One region of the Streptomyces sp. NPDC079167 genome, then DNA from elsewhere that is predicted to be linked to it. Evidence: riboswitches for the same ligand, from Rfam matches in the RefSeq annotation. Region 1 holds a riboswitch; each other region holds the start of a gene.

Region 1 (3,249 bases):
TCGGTCATCTCGGCGGCCGAGCGGGACTTGCCCTCGAACTCGTAGACGCCGTCCTTGTAGAACTCGGACGCGGCGACGTCGAGCGCGAGCGCGATGTCGCGGCCCGGGACGTAACCGGCCTCCTTGACGGCCTCGAGGATGAGGTCGAGGGCGGCACGGTTGGACTCGAGGTTGGGGGCGAAGCCGCCCTCGTCACCGAGACCGGTGGACAGGCCCTTGGTCTTCAGGACCTTCTTCAGCGTGTGGTAGATCTCCGCACCCCAGCGCAGGGCCTCGGAGAAGGACTCGGCGCCGATCGGCGCGATCATGAACTCCTGGATGTCCACGTTGGAGTCGGCGTGCGAGCCGCCGTTCAGGATGTTCATCATCGGAACGGGCAGCAGGTGCGCGTTCGGGCCGCCGAGGTAGCGGAACAGCGGGAGGTCGGAGGCCTCGGACGCGGCGTGCGCCACGGCCAGCGAGACACCGAGGATGGCGTTGGCGCCGAGGGAGCCCTTGTTCTCGGTCGCGTCCAGGTCGAACATCGCCTGGTCGATGAGGCGCTGCTCGGTGGCGTCGTAACCGACGAGCTCCGGGCCGATCTGCTCGATCACGGCGAGGACGGCCTTCTCGACGCCCTTGCCCTGGTAGCGGTTGGGGTCACCGTCGCGAAGCTCGATGGCCTCGAACGCACCGGTGGAGGCGCCGGACGGAACAGCAGCACGTCCCGTGCTGCCGTCGTCGAGGCCAACCTCGACCTCGACCGTGGGGTTGCCCCGGGAGTCGAGGATTTCCCTGGCTACGACGACGTCGATGGACGGCACGAGGCATCTCCTTCTGGGATCTGACACTGGTTGTGCAGGGTCACTGTGGCCTTGCGCCACGAGCCTAACCGGCTCGGCGCGCTCCGTCGGCCGTCCGCCCGTCCCCTGGGACGAAAAAGGACCCAAGGGCCTGCATTCCGGGCAAAGCTCCAGAATTCTACTGACGAGTAACCACAACAGTTGAACACTCACTCTTACGGGGAGCCCGAGCCGGCACCCCGTCAGGGGTCCGGACACGGCCCCGGCCCGGCGCGCGGGGGGTCTGCGCGCCGGGCCGGGCTCCGGGGCAGGAGGAAGACCCCGGTTCACTACGACTGCTCCAGGCACCGACCGCTTCAGGTGCCGGCCACCCGGATGCCGGTTACTTCAGGTGGAGCTGCTGACCCGGGAAGATCAGGTCGGCCTCGTCGACGATGTCGTCGTTCAGCTTGAACAGCTTCTGCCAGCCGCCCTTGACCTTCTCCGCGTCGGCGATCTTGCTGAGGGTGTCGCCGGACTTCACCTTGTACTCGCCGTCACCCTTCTCGACCTTCTCGCCGGTCGGGGTGGTGACGGTCTTCGCCGGGGCCTCACGCTTCTCGCTGCGCGTGGTGGGCTGCTCGGCCTTGCGCTCCGGCGCGGCCTGCGGGGCCGTGTCGCCGTTCTTCCCGGAGCCGGAGCCGGTGTCGACGCCCGGGTCCACACCGTCGTTCGTCAGGCCGCCGGCGCCGGCGCAGGCCCAGGCACCCGGGCCCTGGAGGTCGAGGAGCTTCTCGGCCGCGGCTATCTGCTGGTCCTTGGTGGCCAGGTCGGCGCGGGAGGCGTACTGGGTGCCGCCGGCTGCGGCCCAGCTGGACTGCGAGAACTGCAGGCCGCCGTAGTAGCCGTTGCCGGTGTTGATGGACCAGTTGCCGCCCGACTCGCACTGGGCGACGGCGTCCCAGGTGGCGACGGAGGCGGCGGAGGCGCCGGTCGCGCCCATCAGCGGTACGGCGACGGCGGCACCGGCGACACCGGCCAGGGTCGCGACACGGACGGCCTTGGACGGGCGACGGTGCTTGCCCTTGCTGGAAAGCAGCATGGTTCTCCTCACCGACGCCTACGAGGTGAGCTGTCGGGTTCGGGCCTGTGAGTTGCCCGGTCGCCCGCACTCTCGGACGACTTCACCCCCAGCCGGGTCTCCGCCCGTCTTCCGACGGCCGGGTCCGGCACTTACCTGGGTCCCCCGCTCCTGCCTACGGCGCTTTACGCGTCGGTTCCCTTCGGCCGACGGCAGGATTCGGCGTGACGGTCGAAGGTGCCCGCGGTGCGAGCGGCTCCGACCGTAAACACACGCAACCCCCACATTCAAAGATGGACATAACGGCTAATCAGCCCGTAACGGCTCGATGGCGAGTGCCGTTTTCGCAGGTCGGAGCCAATATGGACGGAGCGGACGGGCCGGGCGCGCCAGTTGAAGCAAAGAGACCCATGTCTCACTTACGCATAAGTGGACATAGGCCTCTGAACTGCCCCCGTTTTCGGGGTGTTTTCACGCTTTTGATCAGTTGGCGGCGGCGGTCTCCGCCTCGCTGCCCCGCGCTTCCTGCCCGAGGTCGAGGGTCTGGCCGGGAAGGATCAGATCCGGGTCGGAGCCCAGCTCGTCCTTGTTGTCCGCGTAGAGCGCGGTCCAGCCGCCGGGAAGCTCCTGCGCGTCGGCGATCGCCCAGAGGCTGTCGCCCTCGCGCACGGTGTACGCCCCCTCCGCGCCCTGACGCGCGTCGGATTCACCGCGCGAGGCGTGGCGGCCGGACTCGCGCCCGTCGGCCTCGCCCGGCTCGGCGCTCGCCTCGGGGGCCGGCGTGCCGCGGTGCTTGCCGCCCTTCGCCCCTTCGTCGTCCGTGGCGCCGGACGCCTCGGGGGCCTCGGGGGACGGAGTGGCGGACGGCGTCGCGCCACCCTCTTCGCCCTTGTCCGACCTACCGTCGGACGCGTCCTGGCCGGCCTCGCCCTTCGCGTCGGAGTCCTGCGAGCCGGCGGCGTCGTCCGAGCCGTCCGCCGGGTCCGTCGCCTCGGAGGAAGGCGTCCCGGACGGCGTCGCGGAATCCGAGGGCTCGGCGGAGGGCTCGGCGGACTCCTCACCGCCCGGGTCCACGCCGGGCAGTCCCTCGTCCAGGGAGAGCCCGGAGATCACCGAGCAGCTGGCCCACGCCTGCGGCCCCTTGTCGTCCAGCACCTTCTCCGCGACCGCGATCTGCTGCGAGCGGCTGGCGAGGTCGGCGCGCGGCGCGTACGCCGTGCCGCCGTAGGCCGACCAGGTGTCCTCGGAGAGCTGCAGGCCGCCGTAGTAGCCGTTGCCGAGGTCGGCACTCCACATGCCGCCGCTCTCGCACTCGGCGACCCGGTCCCAGGTCGACGCGTCAGCGGCCTGGGCGCCGCCCGCGCTGAGCAGCGGGATGGCAATGGCCGATCCGGTGACGCCTGCGGC
Region 2 (3,249 bases), on a different contig from region 1:
GGCCCAGGAGTCCGCGGGGCGGACCGGCTGCTCGACCGCGTACATCCAGGCGATCTTGTGCCGTAGCTGGGTGAGCAGAGCGATCAGCGCGGGGCTCCCCGAGGCCTGCGCCAGCGTCTCGTGGAACCAGCTCCCCAGGGAGCGCAGATCCTCCCCCTCGCCCCGGCGCACCCGTTCCTGACCCAGTCTGACCAGGCCGCGGAGCACCTTGAGATGTGCCTCGGTGCGGCGCTGTGCGGCGCGCGCGGCGCCGAGGGGCTCCAGGAGCATCCGCATCTCCAGGAGGTCGGCCGCCTCCTGCTCGGTGGGCTCGGCGACACAGGCGCCCGCGTGCCGGCGGGTGACGACGAAGCCTTCGGACTCCAGGGTGCGCAGCGCCTCGCGTACGGGGACGCGGGAGACGCCGTAGCGACGCGCGAGCACCTCTTCGGTGAGGCGGCTGCCGCGTGCGAAGACACCGGAGACGATGTCGTCACGGATTGCCGTGCATACCGAATGCGCGGGAATGCGCATGTCCGAACCTCCGCCTTAATCCCCGCGAAACGCGGCCGATCGACGCCTGTTCTGTGACTCTATTGCAACCGGCCGGAATTTCCGATGGCAGGGTGGAATCCATGGATACCTTTTGGCCTGGGAGCACTTCCGCGGGGGCTTCGGCACGCGTCCGGCCCCCGGAACACGTCGAAGGCCCCGGCGGGTGCCGGGGCCTTCGACGCAGATCGCGGTGCGCGTGGGGTCAGACCTGGACCCCGTGGGCGCGGAGGTAGGCGACGGGGTCCATGTCCGAGCCGTACTCGGGGGTGGTCCGGGCCTCGAAGTGCAGGTGCGGCCCGGTGGAGTTGCCGGTCGACCCGGAGAGGCCGATCTGCTCGCCGGAGCCGACGCTCTGGCCGACGGAGACGCCGATCGAGGAGAGGTGGCCGTACTGGGTGTACGTGCCGTCCTTCATCCTGAGCACGATGTTGTTGCCGTAGGCGCCGCCCCAGCCGGCCTCGACGACCGTACCGGCGCCGACCGCGACGACCGAGCTGCCGGACGCGGCCTGGAAGTCCACGCCGGAGTGGGAGCCGGAGGACCAGAGCGCGCCACCGGACTTGTAGCCGGTGGTGACGTGGGAACCGGCGACGGGGAGGTGGAAGGCGTTGAGCCGGGCGCGTTCGGCGGCGCGGGCGGCGCGCGCCTTCTCCTTGCGGGCCTCCTCGGCGCGGGCCTCCGCCTTGCGCTTGGCCTCGGCCTTCGCCTTCGCCTTGGCCTTCGCTTCGGCCGCGGCCTTCGCCGCGACGTCGGCCTGGTGCTTCTGTGCCTTCGCCTGAGCCTCGATCTGGGCGGCGAGGGTGGTGTCGAGGGCGACCGTCTGGGTCAGGCCGGTGCTGCCCGCGGTGACCTCGGAGTCCGCGGCGAGGGCCGGGGAGGCCGTGGCACCGAGTACGCCGGTGGTGGCCAGGGCGGCGACGCCGGCGACCTTGGCGCTCTTGCGCGTCAGGCGGCTCGGGGCACGGTGCTTCCCGGTGGCACGGATGAACGCCATGGAGGGGCTGGTCCTTTCCTTCCTTCTCGCCTACCGGGTTAGCTGACGGGTTCGGAGCAGGAAGGTCTCCTACGGGCCCCTGAGCCTCCGACGAGGTGCAGGGATCCGATTCACCCCAGGGACTTCATGGGTCCCCGGCTCCCCAGGCTCGCGCCTGACGGGGACTCGGCGATGGCTGTCCGGCGCCGCGGGCGCGGCAATCGTCCGGCGGACAGCCGCGCCGACGCTAGATCGGGAGCCTTTCCCCCGCCAAACGGAAAGGGCCTTTTGTCGCACATCCCACAGGGCAAAGCGCGACTTTATTGGCAATCCGGACAAATGACAGAACCCCGGCGGGAGTACACCCGCCGGGGTCCGTCATGTCCGGTTCTGTCAGCCGCTGACGACCGACACCTCACCGATACCGAGCGCCTCCACGGGCTCCTTGATCTGAGCGGCGTCCCCGACCAGGACGGTGACCAGCCGGTCGACCGGGAACGCGTTGACCACGGCGGCGGTCGCCTCGACCGTGCCGGTGTCGGCCAGGCGTGCGTACAGCTTCGCCTGGTAGTCGTCCGGGAGGTGCTGCTCCACCTGGTCGGCCAGGGTGCCCGCGACGGAGGCCGCCGTCTCGTACTTGAGCGGGGCGACGCCCACGAGGTTCTGCACGGCGGTCTCCCGCTCGGCGTCGGTGAGCCCCTCGGCCGCCAGGGTGCGCAGGACCTTCCAGAGGTCGTCCAGCGCGGGGCCGGTGGACTCGGTGTCGACGGAGCCGCTGATGGCGAGCATCGCGGCGCCCGCCGCACCGGACGAGGAACCCGGCGCCGTCGAGCGCAGCACCTGCCCGAAGGCACGGACGCCGTAGGTGTAGCCCTTCTCCTCGCGCAGCACACGGTCCAGCCGGGAGGTCAGAGTGCCTCCCAGGCAGTACGTGCCGAGGACCTGGGCGGGCCACACGCTGTCGTGCCGGTCGGCGCCGATCCGGCCGATCAGCAGTTGCGTCTGCACGGCTCCGGGACGGTCCACGATGACCACACGGCCGGTGTCGTCCGCGGTGATCGGGGGCACGGGCCGGGCCTGGCCGGCATCGCCCGACCAGTCACCGACGGTCTCGGAGAGCAGCGCGTCCAGGTCCACGTCGGTGAGGTCACCGACGACGACCGCCGTCGCCGTGGACGGGCGGACATGGGCGTCGTAGAAGGCGCGTACGGCGGCGGCGTCGATCCGCCGGACCGTCTCCTCGGTGCCCTGCCGAGGACGCGACATCCGCGCGGTGGCGGGGAAGAGCTCCTTGGAGAGCTGCTTGGCCGCGCGCCGGGCCGGGTTGGCCTGCTCGTGCGGGATCTCGTCGAGGCGGTTGCCCACCAGACGCTCGATCTCGCCCTCCGCGAAGGCCGGGGCCCGCAGAGCCTCCGCCACCAGTCCGAGGGCCTTGGTCAGCCGGGAGACCGGTACCTCCAGGGAGACGCGGACACCCGGGTGGTCCGCGTGGGCGTCCAGCGTGGCGCCGCACCGCTCCAGCTCGGCGGCGAACTCCTCGGCGGAGTGCTTGTCCGTGCCCTCGGACAGCGCGCGCGCCATGATCGTGGCCACACCGTCCAGGCCCTCTGGCTCGGCGTCCAGCGGGGCGTCGAGGAAGATCTCCACGGCGACGACCTGCTGGCCGGGCCGGTGGCAGCGCAGCACGGTCAGCCCGTTGGGCAGGGCACCGCGCTCGGGCGCGGGGAAGGCCCAGGGCCTGG
Region 3 (3,249 bases), on a different contig from region 1:
CCGTGTCCTGGAGCGCGCCCTCGTAGGTGTCGCGTGAGACGAGGTTGTAGTGCGGCTGCAGCGCCACGTAGCGGGCGAGGCCCTCCCGCTCGGAGAAGTCCAGGGAGGCCTGGAGCCGCTCGGGGCTGATGTTGGAAGCGGCGATCTCCCGGACCGTGCCCGCCTTCACCAGCTGGTCGAGCGCGGTGATGATCTCCTCGACGGGGACGCTCTCGTCGTCGAAGTGCGTGTAGTAGAGGTCGATGTGGTCGGTGCCGAGCCGGCGCAGGGACGCCTCGGCCGCCTCCTTGATCGTGGTGGCCGAGAGCCCCTTGTACGCCGGATGGGCGCCGACCTTCGTGGCGACGACGACGTCGTCGCGGCGGGAGCGGGCCGCCAGCCACTTGCCGATGAGGGTCTCCGACTCACCGCCCTCGTTGCCCGGGACCCAGGCGGAGTAGGAGTCGGCGGTGTCGATGAAGTTGCCACCGGCCGCCACGTACGCGTCGAGGACGGCGAAGGTGCCGTCCTCGTCGGCCGTCCAGCCGAAGACGTTGCCGCCGAGGGCGAGGGGGAAGACCTGAAGGCTCGAGGAGCCGAGCGGGCGCAGAGAAGTCATACCCGGGGACAACGAGCCGCCTGAGGCGACTATTCCGTTTACCGCCCGGATGACGGCCCCGGGCAGCCCGGCTTACGGCCGGACGACGGCCCCGGGCAGACCGGCTTACGCCCGGACGACGGCCCTCGGACAGACCGGCGGCCCTGACGTCGGGGGGTTGTGCGTCAGGGCCGCCGGGGTTCCGGTGCGCCGCGTGCGGCGTCAGCGTCCGAACAGGATCAGTCGGCTCGATCAGCCGGTGCGACCAGGATCAGTCGCCATCCGATCGGGATCGGTCAGCGTCCGATCCGGGTCAGACCGAGAGGCCCTTGCTGCCCAGCCACCCCATCGGGTCGATGCCGGTGCCGTCCGGGGTGTGGACCTCCAGGTGGAGGTGCGGCCCGGTCACGTTGCCGGTGGCGCCGACGCGGCCGATGGTCTCGCCGGTGGTGACCTTCTGTCCGGCGGTGACGTCCATCGAGGACTGGTGGCAGTACCAGATCTCCGTGCCGTCATCGAGCTCCAGGACCGTGCGGTAGCCGTACGAGCCCGACCAGCCGGCCGACTTCACGGTGCCGCTGTGCACGGCCTTGACCGGCGTGCCGGTCGGAGCCGCGAAGTCCAGCCCGGTGTGGTGACCGGACGACCACATCGAGCCGGACTGCCCGTAGGTCGAGGTGATGGTGTACGAGGAGGTCGGGATGGCGTAGCTGGCGGCGAGCTTGGCGAGGCGCTCGGCCTCGGCCTTCTTCTTCGCCGCCTCTTCGGCCGCCTTCTTCTTCGCGGCGGCCTTCGCCTCCGCCTCGCTCTGCTGCTTCGCCGCCTCGGCCGCGGCAGCCTCGGCCGCCGCCTGCTCCTGCGCCGCCTTGGCCTCGGCCTCGGCTCCGGCCTGCTGCTGCTCGGCCTGCTGGAGGATGCGCGCGCGGAGCGCCTCTCCCGCGTCGGTGGTGCCCTGCTCGGCCTCGGCGGCGGTGATGCCCGCGCTGGTCAGCGGGGCGGACGCGGCGACCGTCTCGTTGTCCGAGTCGGAGTCACCGGACATGAACGCGCCCACGCCGGGAAGGGACTTGGCGTCAGGGAGATTGTCCGCGATGGAATCGGGAAGAGAAATGGAGACCGGCGGCTTGCTCTGCGCGGTGGCCATGCCACCCGCTCCGACGGCCGCGATGACGCCGACACCGAGGACGGTGGAGCTACGGGCGAGGCCGCGCTGCTTGGCTACGCGGTGCCGGCCGCGTACGGGACGGACGGACTCCGCGGTGGGGTTCCATTCATCCCAAGTCCTGTCCTCATCACCGAGGCTGTCGGTCCTGAAGGATGACGGGGCCTCGGGGGCAGGCTGATTGGACGCCACGTGGGCGCACTCCTTTCCTTCCTTCTCGCCTACCGGGTTAGCTGACGGGTTCGGAGCAGGAAGGTCTCCTACGGACCCCTTCGTCCCTCGCGAGACACAGGTGTCCGATTCACCCCATGTAGGTGGTTCCCCGGTTCCCTTGCGGAATTCGGCGCTGCGCACGGTGCCGTCTCTTGCGACGGCGGGTACAACCGCGCTGCGTTATCGAACGTTAATAGACACCCGGGTCCGATTCCAAGCTGTTCCCATAGATCGGTCAGCGTCTTGGCCTGGACTTTCAGGGGTCAAACGGGCGCAAACGGGCGAGTTGAGCGCCCCTCATCCAGCCGATAGTTTCTGACGGTTCGTCAAATGTTACGCGGAGCGAGGTCTCTCGACTACCGACGGTCGCAACCGGTCATCCACGGTCCCGCCCCACGATCTTCACCGTCGTCCGCCGCTCCTGCTGCCCCCGCGCCGGACGGCCGACCGCGAGCAGCGCCAGGTCGTCCGTCGACCGGCCACCGGTGTGGAGGCGTACGTCATCGGTGAGCGCGGACAGCAGTTCCTCGGGCCCGGGGAAGAGCCGGCCACGCAGCCGCGCGGCCGGGTCGTAGAAGACACCCTTCGCGTCCCGCGCCTCGGAGAGCCCGTCGGTGAACGCCAGGAACATCGACCCGGCCGGCAGCGTCCACTCGTCCGCCCGGTCCGGCCACGCGTCCAGCCCCATCCCGAGCGGCAGCGCGGGAGCCTTCGGCGCCAGCACGTCGAGCGTCCCGTCCTCGTGCAGGACGAGCGGCTCGGGGTGTCCGCGGTTGACGATCCTCAGGACGTCCGCGCCCGACGGGATCTCCGCGACGACGGCGGTGACGAACCCCTCCATGGAGTCGAGCCCGCCCCGTCGCGAGCCCTCACGTGCCAGCGCCCGCTCCAGCCGCTGGACGACCCCCTCCAGCGACCTCTCCTGCTCGGCGGCCTCCCGGAACGCCCCGATCACGACGGCCACCGCGGCCACCGCGTCGAGCCCCTTGCCCCGTACGTCCCCGAGGACCAGACGCACCCCGTACGGCGTGTCCGCGACGGCGAACAGGTCGCCGCCGACGAACTCGTCCGCCTGGGCCGCCTCGTACCGCGCTGCGACCTGCAGTCCGCCGATCCGGTCCTCGGGCGTCGGGAGCACCGCGCGCATGGCGGTCTCCGCGATCACCCTCGCCGAGGCCAGCTGCTCGTTCCTGCGACGCACGACGCGATTGATGACGAGGGAGAGCGCGGCGACCGTGACCAGCGTGAGCAGGTCGGTGAGCGGCACGACGTCGCCGAGCGCACCGTCCGAGATCCG

What was found. Region 1 has a riboswitch for cyclic di-AMP ahead of AB0P41_RS21825 (transglycosylase family protein). Riboswitches for the same ligand answer to the same signal wherever they lie in the genome.
Positions count from the first base shown of each region.
Region 2: it holds a riboswitch for cyclic di-AMP, as region 1 does, so the genes downstream of both, AB0P41_RS28455 (M23 family metallopeptidase) here and AB0P41_RS21825 (transglycosylase family protein) in region 1, are expected to answer to the same signal.
Region 3: it holds a riboswitch for cyclic di-AMP, as region 1 does, so the genes downstream of both, AB0P41_RS09840 (M23 family metallopeptidase) here and AB0P41_RS21825 (transglycosylase family protein) in region 1, are expected to answer to the same signal.

Region 1 covers NZ_JBFBLO010000010.1:105,574-108,822, forward strand. Annotated here, with positions in the region: gene eno (phosphopyruvate hydratase) at 1-803, opposite strand, end outside; gene AB0P41_RS21825 (transglycosylase family protein) at 1,165-1,863, opposite strand; cyclic di-AMP (ydaO/yuaA leader) riboswitch at 1,864-2,035, opposite strand; gene AB0P41_RS21830 (transglycosylase family protein) at 2,326-3,249, opposite strand, start outside.
Region 2 covers NZ_JBFBLO010000016.1:61,230-64,478, forward strand. Annotated here, with positions in the region: gene AB0P41_RS28450 (GntR family transcriptional regulator) at 1-513, opposite strand, end outside; gene AB0P41_RS28455 (M23 family metallopeptidase) at 737-1,528, opposite strand; cyclic di-AMP (ydaO/yuaA leader) riboswitch at 1,541-1,709, opposite strand; gene AB0P41_RS28460 (pitrilysin family protein) at 1,901-3,249, opposite strand, start outside.
Region 3 covers NZ_JBFBLO010000003.1:469,867-473,115, reverse strand. Annotated here, with positions in the region: gene AB0P41_RS09845 (aldo/keto reductase) at 1-598, opposite strand, end outside; gene AB0P41_RS09840 (M23 family metallopeptidase) at 891-1,931, opposite strand; cyclic di-AMP (ydaO/yuaA leader) riboswitch at 1,943-2,095, opposite strand; gene AB0P41_RS09835 (PP2C family protein-serine/threonine phosphatase) at 2,329-3,249, opposite strand, start outside.